DNA from 2 places in the Arthrobacter vasquezii genome. Region 2 is predicted to be linked to the other one. Evidence: riboswitches for the same ligand, from Rfam matches in the RefSeq annotation. Region 2 holds a riboswitch; the other holds the start of a gene.
The links. A riboswitch is a leader RNA that binds a small molecule or an ion and turns the genes downstream of it on or off. The one in region 2 is predicted to bind glycine.
Positions count from the first base shown of each region.

Region 1: it holds a riboswitch for glycine, as region 2 does, so the genes downstream of both, gcvP (aminomethyl-transferring glycine dehydrogenase) here and gcvP (aminomethyl-transferring glycine dehydrogenase) in region 2, are expected to answer to the same signal.

Region 1 covers NZ_JAROKN010000021.1:19,877-24,296, forward strand. The annotation lists gene P4U43_RS09470 (phytoene desaturase family protein) at 1-1,357, shown strand, start outside; glycine riboswitch at 1,442-1,543, shown strand; glycine riboswitch at 1,545-1,648, shown strand; gene gcvP (aminomethyl-transferring glycine dehydrogenase) at 1,703-4,420, shown strand, end outside.
Region 2 covers NZ_JAROKN010000005.1:75,209-79,628, reverse strand. The annotation lists gene gcvP (aminomethyl-transferring glycine dehydrogenase) at 1-2,116, opposite strand, end outside; glycine riboswitch at 2,275-2,372, opposite strand; gene P4U43_RS03920 (hypothetical protein) at 2,458-2,622, opposite strand; gene P4U43_RS03915 (xanthine dehydrogenase small subunit) at 2,771-4,267, shown strand; gene xdhB (xanthine dehydrogenase molybdopterin binding subunit) at 4,264-4,420, shown strand, end outside.

The sequences.
Region 1 (4,420 bases), on a different contig from region 2:
TGAGGCCGAACGAGCTATCGGCGGCGGGTCACGCACCATGGAGCTGCTTGAGCCGGAACACGTGCATGACATTTGTTCGGCTGTGCATCCGATGGCGCTGGCGTCACCCTTCTTCCGGGAGTTCGGTCTCCGGGAACGGATTCCCTTCGTGGTTCCCGAGCTGTCGTACGCCAATCCGCTGGACAATGGCCGTGCTGGACTCGCGTACCGCGATCTTGGGCGTACGGCGCTCGGTCTGGACAAGGACGGACAGGCCTGGCGGCGACTGATGCGCCCGCTCGTGCAGCACATTGATGGGGTGGTCGATACCGGGCTCAACCAGTTCCTGCGGGTCCCGCGGCATCCAGTCGCGGCCGCCCTGCTCGGTTCAAGGACGCTCGAGCAGGGGACTGGCCTGTGGAACCTGCGCTTCTCGACGGAAGAGGCGGCGGCATTGTTTACCGGAGTTGCCGCACATGCCGTTGCTGCCCTGCCCACACTCGCGGCTGCAGGTGCCGGGCTCACCCTCGGAGCGTTGGCGCATGCCGTGGGATGGCCCATTCCGGTTGGCGGATCCCAGGCATTGGTCAACGCTATGGCGGATGACATCCGGGCACATGGCGGCGCCGTCCACACTGCCCGTCGGATTGAATCGGTCGGCGAGTTCGACGGAGCAAAGGCAGTCCTGCTCGATGTCTCACCCGGTGCTGTTGGCGGCCTGGCAGGCGATCGCCTCCCGCAGGGCTACGTCTCAATGCTGGACCGGTTCCGCTTCGGGGACGGCGCCTGCAAGGTTGACTTCATCCTCTCGGGGCCGGTGCCGTGGGCAAACGAGGAAGTACGAGCGGCCGGCACAGTTCATGCGGGCGGAACCCGGGCTGAAGTGGCGGCGTCGGAAGCCGACGTGGCCGCCGGACGCCATCCGGAAAAACCGTACGTGCTGGTTTCGCAGCCTTCCCTGTTCGATTCTTCCCGCGCACCCCACGGACGGCAGGTTCTGTGGACTTACTGCCACGTGCCCAACGGTTCCACGCGGGACATGACGGAGGCCATTGTGCGGCAGATCGAACGTTTCGCGCCCGGCTTCCGCGACGTCGTCGTGCGTTCACACGTCATGACTGCAGCTGACCTTGAGCAGTACAACGCCAATTACGTGGGCGGTGACTTCAGCGGTGGCGCGGTGACCATCCCTCAGCTGCTGGCGCGTCCCTCATTCGGGCCGCACCCTTGGCGGATGCCGGGGAAGGGCCTCTATCTGTGCTCAGCATCGACCCCGCCCGGCCCGGGCGTGCACGGGATGGGCGGTTATCACGCGGCAAAACTTGCACTCAAGGACGTGTTCGGGCTGCCGGTGCCGCAGTTGGGAAGGTCATCGTGAGCGCACTCCTTTGCTGATCGATTTCAGCGAAGAGTAAGCTTGATCACGATCGCATAACTGAAAAGCGCAGTAATAAAACGCCCTTGACCCGCAGCGGGAGAGTCCTGCCGTTGACCTACAGCCGGCAGGCGCCGTAGGAGCAAACCCTCCCCAGGAATCTCTCAGGCCCAGCACCGCAGCGGAAAGGCAACTCTGGAAAGTAGCGCAGCTGAAGATAGGTTGTGCTCACCGACGGTGCAAGGTGAACCCTGTGTTCACGGAATCTCTCAGGTCCAAGACAGAGCGGGGAGGAACCCACCCACCTGTCCGCGCGCCCTGCACGCACACTGATTCACGGAGTTCCTCATGACGCACCAGACGGAATCAACTTTCTCCGACCGCCACATCGGTCCCCGCTCGGACGACGCCGAGCAGATGCTCAAGGTCCTGGGCTACCCCAGCCTGGACAAACTCGTCGATGTTGCGGTGCCGGCGAGCATCCGTATCAACGAGGGCCTGGACATTCCGTCTGCGCTGAGCGAGTCGGAGGTCCTGGCGGAACTGCGCAGCATCGCCGCGAAGAACAAGACCGCCGTGCAGATGATCGGTCAGGGCTACTACGACACGGTCACCCCTCCTGTCATCCGCCGCAATGTGCTTGAGGCTCCCGCCTGGTACACCGCCTACACGCCCTACCAGCCGGAAATCTCCCAGGGCCGTCTTGAAGCCCTGCTGAACTTCCAGACGATGGTCCAGGACCTCACTGCGCTGCCCATCGCCAACGCCTCCCTGCTCGATGAAGCATCGGCCGTTGCCGAGGCCGTCCTCCTGATGCGTCGCTCCGGCAAGAACAAGGGACGAACCATCCTGGACGCGGAATGCCTCCCCCAGACCATCGCCGTCGTGCAGGGCCGCGCTGAGGCGCTGGGCTTTGATATCGAGATCGCTGACCTCTCAAAGGGATTGCCGGACGGCGACATCAACGGCGTCGTCCTCCAGCAGCCCGGGACATCCGGCACGCTCCGCAACCACACGGACATGGTCGCGAAAGCGCACGACGGCGGCGCCCTGGTGACGGTCGCAGCGGACCTGCTAGCGCTGACCCTGATCACCCCTCCGGGGGAGCAGGGCGCGGATATCGCCGTCGGCTCCGCCCAGCGTTTCGGTGTGCCGCTGTTCTTCGGCGGACCGCACGCTGCGTACATGGCCGTTCGAAAGGGCCTGGAGCGCATGCTCCCCGGCCGCCTTGTTGGGGTGTCGAAGGATTCCGACGGCGCACCCGCCTACCGGCTTGCACTGCAAACACGTGAGCAGCACATCCGCCGCGAGAAGGCTACGTCGAACATCTGTACCGCTCAGGCGCTCCTCGCGATCGTTGCCAGCATGTACGCCGTTTACCACGGTCCCGACGGGCTGAAGGCGATCGCGGAACGTGTCCATGGAAAGGCGGCGCGGCTCGCTGCAGCCGTTCCAGGGACGGTCCACGAGTCCTTCTTCGACACCCTTCTCGTGAAGGTCGAGGGCCAGTCCGAGAGCATTGTCCGCAAGGCCGAGGAGCGCGGCATCAACCTGCGGTTGGTCGATGCCGATCACGTCGGCATCTCCTGTGACGAGACCACCACGGACGCTCACCTTGAAACCATCGCCGAGATCTTCGGGGTAAATCTGTCAGCCGACGCGGAGACTGCAATCCCTGCTGACCTGCAACGGACGTCGTCCTATATGACCCATCCCGTGTTCTCCCTCCACCGCTCAGAGACCCAGATGCTGCGCTACCTGCGCGGTCTCTCGGACCGCGACCTGGCACTGGACCGCACCATGATTCCGTTGGGATCCTGCACCATGAAGCTCAACGCCACGGTTGAGATGGAACCGATCTCCTGGCCCGAGTTCGCAACCATCCATCCGTTCGCCCCCGAGCACCAGACCGAGGGCTGGCGCCAGCTGATTGATGACCTGGAGGGCCGTCTCGCTGAAATCACCGGCTACGCCAGGGTGTCGATTCAGCCGAACGCCGGCTCCCAGGGTGAACTCGCCGGTCTGCTGGCCATCCGCAAGTACCATCTTTCACGCGGTGATGAGGCTCGCACAGTGTGCCTCATCCCATCGTCAGCACACGGCACCAACGCCGCCTCTGCTGTGCTCGCCGGCATGAAGGTGGTTGTGGTCAAGACAGCCGGAAACGGCAACATCGATCACGATGATCTCCAGGCAAAGATCGAGGCGAACAAGGATTCCCTCTCCGCGATCATGATCACCTACCCGTCCACGCATGGCGTTTTCGAGGAGGACGTCCGCTGGGTCTGCGACCAGGTGCATGGCGCGGGCGGTCAGGTCTACATCGACGGCGCAAACCTTAACGCGCTGGTCGGGCTAGCAAAGCCGGGTGAGTTCGGTGGTGATGTTTCCCACCTGAACCTGCACAAGACGTTCTGCATCCCGCACGGCGGCGGAGGTCCCGGTGTCGGGCCGGTAGCAGTGGCGGAGCACCTTGCCCCCTTCCTGCCTGGAGATGCGAATAGCGCAGCTGGTGTAGACAACAGCAACACAGCCGGCGTCCCTATCTCCGCCTCCCGCTTCGGTTCAGCAGGCGTACTGCCGATTTCCTGGGCCTATGTGGCGCTGATGGGAAGCGAGGGCCTGACGGCAGCCACGAAGTCCGCGCTCCTTGCAGCGAACTACGTCGCCGCCCGCCTCAATGAATACTTCCCGGTGCTCTACTCGGGTGAGAACGGACTCGTGGCGCACGAGTGCATTCTGGACCTTCGCGCACTTACCGCGAAGACCGGTGTGACAGCCGAAGACGTGGCCAAGCGCCTCATCGATTACGGCTTCCACGCCCCGACGCTGAGCTTCCCGGTAGCGGGCACGTTGATGGTGGAGCCCACGGAGTCCGAGGACCTGCGCGAACTGGACCGTTTTGTCGAGGCGATGATCGCCATCCGACACGAGATCGACCGCGTCGGAACAGGCGAATGGCAGCTGGAGGAGAGTCCGCTTCGCCAGGCACCGCATACCGCACAGACGCTCATCAGTGACGAGTGGTCGCAGGCCTACTCCCGGGAACTGGCTGCATTCCCGCTG
Region 2 (4,420 bases):
CGCCGTGCGGGATGCAGAAGGTCTTGTGCAGGTTCAGGTGGGAGACGTCGCCGCCGAACTTGCCCGGCTGGGCGAGGCCGACGAGCGCGTTCAGGTTTGCGCCGTCGACGTAGACCTGTCCACCGGCCTCGTGCACCGCATCGCAGACTTCGCGGACGTCGGCGTCGTACACGCCGTGGGTGGACGGGTAGGTGATCATGATCGCGGAGAGTGCATCCCGGTGGGCCTCGATCTTCGCCCGGAGGTCCCCGTGGTCGATGGTGCCGTCCGAAGCCGTGGCCACGACGATAACCTTCATACCCGCGAGAACGGCGGAAGCAGCGTTCGTGCCGTGTGCGGAGGCAGGAATCAGGCAGACGTTGCGCTGGCCCTCGCCGCGGGAAGCGTGGTAACCGCGGATAGCAAGCAACCCGGCGAGCTCACCCTGTGAACCGGCGTTGGGCTGGATCGAGACCTGGTCGTACCCGGTGATCTCAGCGAGGTCGGCTTCGAGTCCGTCGATCAGCTCGCGCCAGCCTTCGGTCTGGGAATCCGGGGCAAAGGGGTGGATGGAAGCGAATTCCGGCCAGGAGATGGCCTCCATTTCAGCGGTGGCGTTCAGCTTCATCGTGCAGGAGCCCAGCGGGATCATGGTGCGGTCCAGCGCGAGGTCGCGGTCCGAGAGCCTGCGGATGTAGCGCAGCAGCTGGGTCTCCGAGCGGTGTGTGTTGAAGACCGGGTGCTGAAGGTATTCCGAGGTGCGCACCGCGGCGGCGGGCAGCTCGAAGCCTGCGGCTTCCCTTACCTGGCCGGCACCGAAGGCGGCGGACACGGCGGAGAGGATTTCCGGCGTCGTCGTCTCATCGACTGAGATGCCGACGGTGTCGGCGTTGACGAGGCGCAGGTTGATGCCGCGGGATTCGGCAGCGGAGACTACCTTGGCGGCGTCGCCCGGTACGCGGACGGTGAGGGTGTCGAAGAAGGAGTCGCTCTTCAGTTCCCAGCCGGCGGCCTTCAGCGTGGTGGCGAGCGCACGGGTGTTGCTGTGGACGTTCTCCGCAATGGCCTTCAGTCCATCAGGGCCGTGGTAGACGGCGTAGAAGGAAGACACGATGGCCAGCAGTGCCTGCGCGGTGCAGATGTTCGACGTGGCCTTTTCGCGGCGGATGTGCTGCTCGCGGGTCTGGAGGGCCAGGCGGTAGGCGGTAGCACCGGCGTTGTCCTTCGAGACGCCGACGATGCGGCCTGGGAGGGTGCGTTCCATGCCGTCGCGCACGGCCATGTACGCGGCGTGCGGTCCGCCGAAGAACAGCGGAACACCGAGGCGCTGGGTGGAACCGACGGCGACATCCGCTCCCTGCTCACCCGGAGGGGTGATGAGCGTCAGTGCGAGGAGGTCAGCGGCGACCGTGACCAGCGCACCGCGCTCCTTCGCTTCTGCGATGACGGAGGTCTGGTCCCAGACACGGCCGGAGACGCCCGGCTGCTGGAGGACGACGCCGTTGATGTCGCCTTCCGGGAGTCCCTGCGACAGGTCAGCGACCTCAACCTCGAATCCGAGCGCCTCTGCGCGGCCGAGGACGATGGCAATGGTCTGGGGGAGGCAGTCCGCGTCGAGAACCGTTTTGCCGTCCTTGACGGCCTTGTTCTTGTTGGCCCGGCGCATGAGCAGCACGGCTTCGGCCACCGCGGTGGCTTCATCGAGAAGGGAAGCGTTGGCCACCGGTAGGGCAGTGAGATCCTGCACCATGGTCTGGAAGTTGAGCAGCGCCTCGAGCCGGCCCTGCGAGATTTCGGGCTGGTAGGGCGTGTAGGCCGTGTACCAGGCGGGCGCCTCGAGGATATTGCGGCGGATCACTGCCGGCGTGACGGTGTCGTAGTAGCCCTGACCGATCATCTGGACGGCGGTCTTGTTCCTGCCGGCAAGCCTTCGCAGTTCGGCCAGCACCTGGACTTCGCTGAGCGCGTTGTCCAGCCCGAGCGGGCTTTCCTGACGAATGGAGTCGGGAACCGCACTGTCAACGAGGCCGTCGACGGTGTCATAGCCGACAGCCTTGAGCATCGTGTCGATGTGGTCCTGGCGACGCGCACCGATGTGGCGGTCTGCGAACGTGGGGACGAATGACTGGACTGTCATATGAGGAACTCCATAACTCAGGTGGCGCAAAACACCACGATGACTTGGGTTCCTCCCCGCTCTGTATTGGACCTGAGAGTTTCCGTTTTTCCTGATGTTCTCAGGATCCACTTGCACCGTCGGTGAGCCCGGTTTCCCGGACTGCTTTCCAGAGTTGCCTCGCCGCGGCGGTACGTGGGCCTGAGAGATTCCTGGGGAGGATTTGCTCCTACGGCGCCTGCTGAACGTACCGGCAGGACTCTCCCGCCGCGGATCGAAAGCGTGCGTCACTGACAGGTGACGCGATTCACAGACTACCGGTTGGTTGAGTCTTCACGCAACTCCTGTACGACTGGGTCCGTCTAGTTCAGTGACTTCTCTACGTCAGCCAGTTCTGTACGCTCCCAGAGGGCAGTCTCGTATCGATGGCCAGCGGCACTAGCGCTCGATGCCGCATCCACTGCCTCCCTGAACTTCAACAACCGAAGTCGCCGCTCTTCCTCGGCAGCAGGACTTGTTGTGCTCAAAACTTTGCTCCTTTCTATCGCATGGTGGAAACGAAGTTCCGCTCGGTGGGTGTACGCTAGGTCACACCGAAACTACGTAACGAACAGTTTGACACGCTTCAGACAGTTCGGTTGGCGCGTCGGTCCGGTTCGTACGGGAGCGTGAATGATGGACGGAATCAAGGTAACCGTCAACGGCAAAGTCCGGGACTGCAGCGGAACAAACCCCCACACTCGATTACTCGACTGGTTGCGGGATGAAGGCCTGACAGGGTCAAAAGAAGGATGTGCTGAAGGGGAATGCGGTGCCTGCGCCGTCCTCGTAGCCCGCCCGGACGGAGCCGACCGCAGCCGATGGACCTCGGTCAATGCGTGTCTCCCACCGGCCCTCGCCTTCGACGGCCAGGAAATCATCACCGCCGAGGGTCTCGGAAACGTCTCTGATGCCTGCACGCCGGAGGACCTCCACCCCGTGCAGCGCGAGATGGCGGAGCGCGGCGGCTCGCAGTGTGGCTACTGCACCCCGGGATTTGTCTGCTCGATGGCTGCTGAATATTACCGACCGGAGCGCTCGCCGGCGCAGGAAGACAAGGAGACAGGAACCGCCGTCGTCGGTGAAGAGCATGCAACCGACCACGAATGCGGCCCCAACGGGTTTGACCTCCATGCGCTCAGCGGGAACCTGTGCCGCTGCACCGGCTACCGGCCGATCCGCGACGCTGCTTACGCGCTCGAAACACCTTCGGGCTCGGATCCGCTGCTCGAACGGCAGAACCGGCCCGCCCCCGCGCCGCAGCACACCCGTGTCAGCGGTGAATCGGAGTTTATCCGTCCGCAGTCGCTCGATGAGGTCCACCAGACATTGCGCGAGAACTCGGACGTGAAGCTGGTTGCGGGAGCGACCGACCTCGGCGTTGAGGTTAATCTGCGGCATTCCCGCCCGCCGCTGGTCCTCGCGATTGATCGGCTGGAGGAACTTCGGGCGCTGACGTTCGACGCCGATTCCATCGAGATCGGCGCCGCGCTGACACTCTCTGAAGTCGAGCGGGCGCTCGACGGCCGCGTCCCGCTGTTGGGTTACCTTTTCCCGCAGTTCGCCTCCCGGCTGATCCGTAACGCCGCGACGTTCGGTGGGAACCTCTCCACGGGTTCGCCCATCGGCGACTCTGCGCCGGTTTTCCTGGCGCTCGACGCAAGAATTGTCCTCTCCTCCACAGACGGAGAGCGCGAAGTTCCGTTGTCCGAGTACTACACCGGCTACCGCCAGAGTGTTCGTCAGCCGCACGAAATGCTCCGCGCTATTCGCATCCCGTTGCCGCTCGCCGAAAGCACCGCGTTTTACAAGATCGCCAAGCGGCGCTTCGACGACATCTCAAGTGTGTCCGTGGCCATCGCACTGCAACTCAACGGCGGCGTCGTAAGCTCCGTGCGCATCGGACTCGGCGGTGTGGCAGCGACGCCAATCCGCGCTCTCGCGACGGAAGAGGCGCTCGTCGGTCAACCCTGGACGTCGGACACGGTGGCCGCCGCCGCCGTCGTCATGGCGGGTGAAGGAACGCCGATCGATGACATGCGGGCCAGCTCGCTGTACCGCTCGGCGATGCTGAGGCAGGCGCTGCTGAGATTCCATGCTGAGAACGCTGAAGATCTGGAGGTGGCCAAGTGAAGTCGCTGTCGGATCGCCCAGTAAACCCCGTGGTCGGTGTCCCCGTATCCCACGAAAGCGCCGCAGCCCACGTCACCGGTACGGCTCTGTATACGGATGACCTGGTTGTCCGTAGCTCGAACGCGCTGCATGCCTGGCCGGTTCAGTCGACGC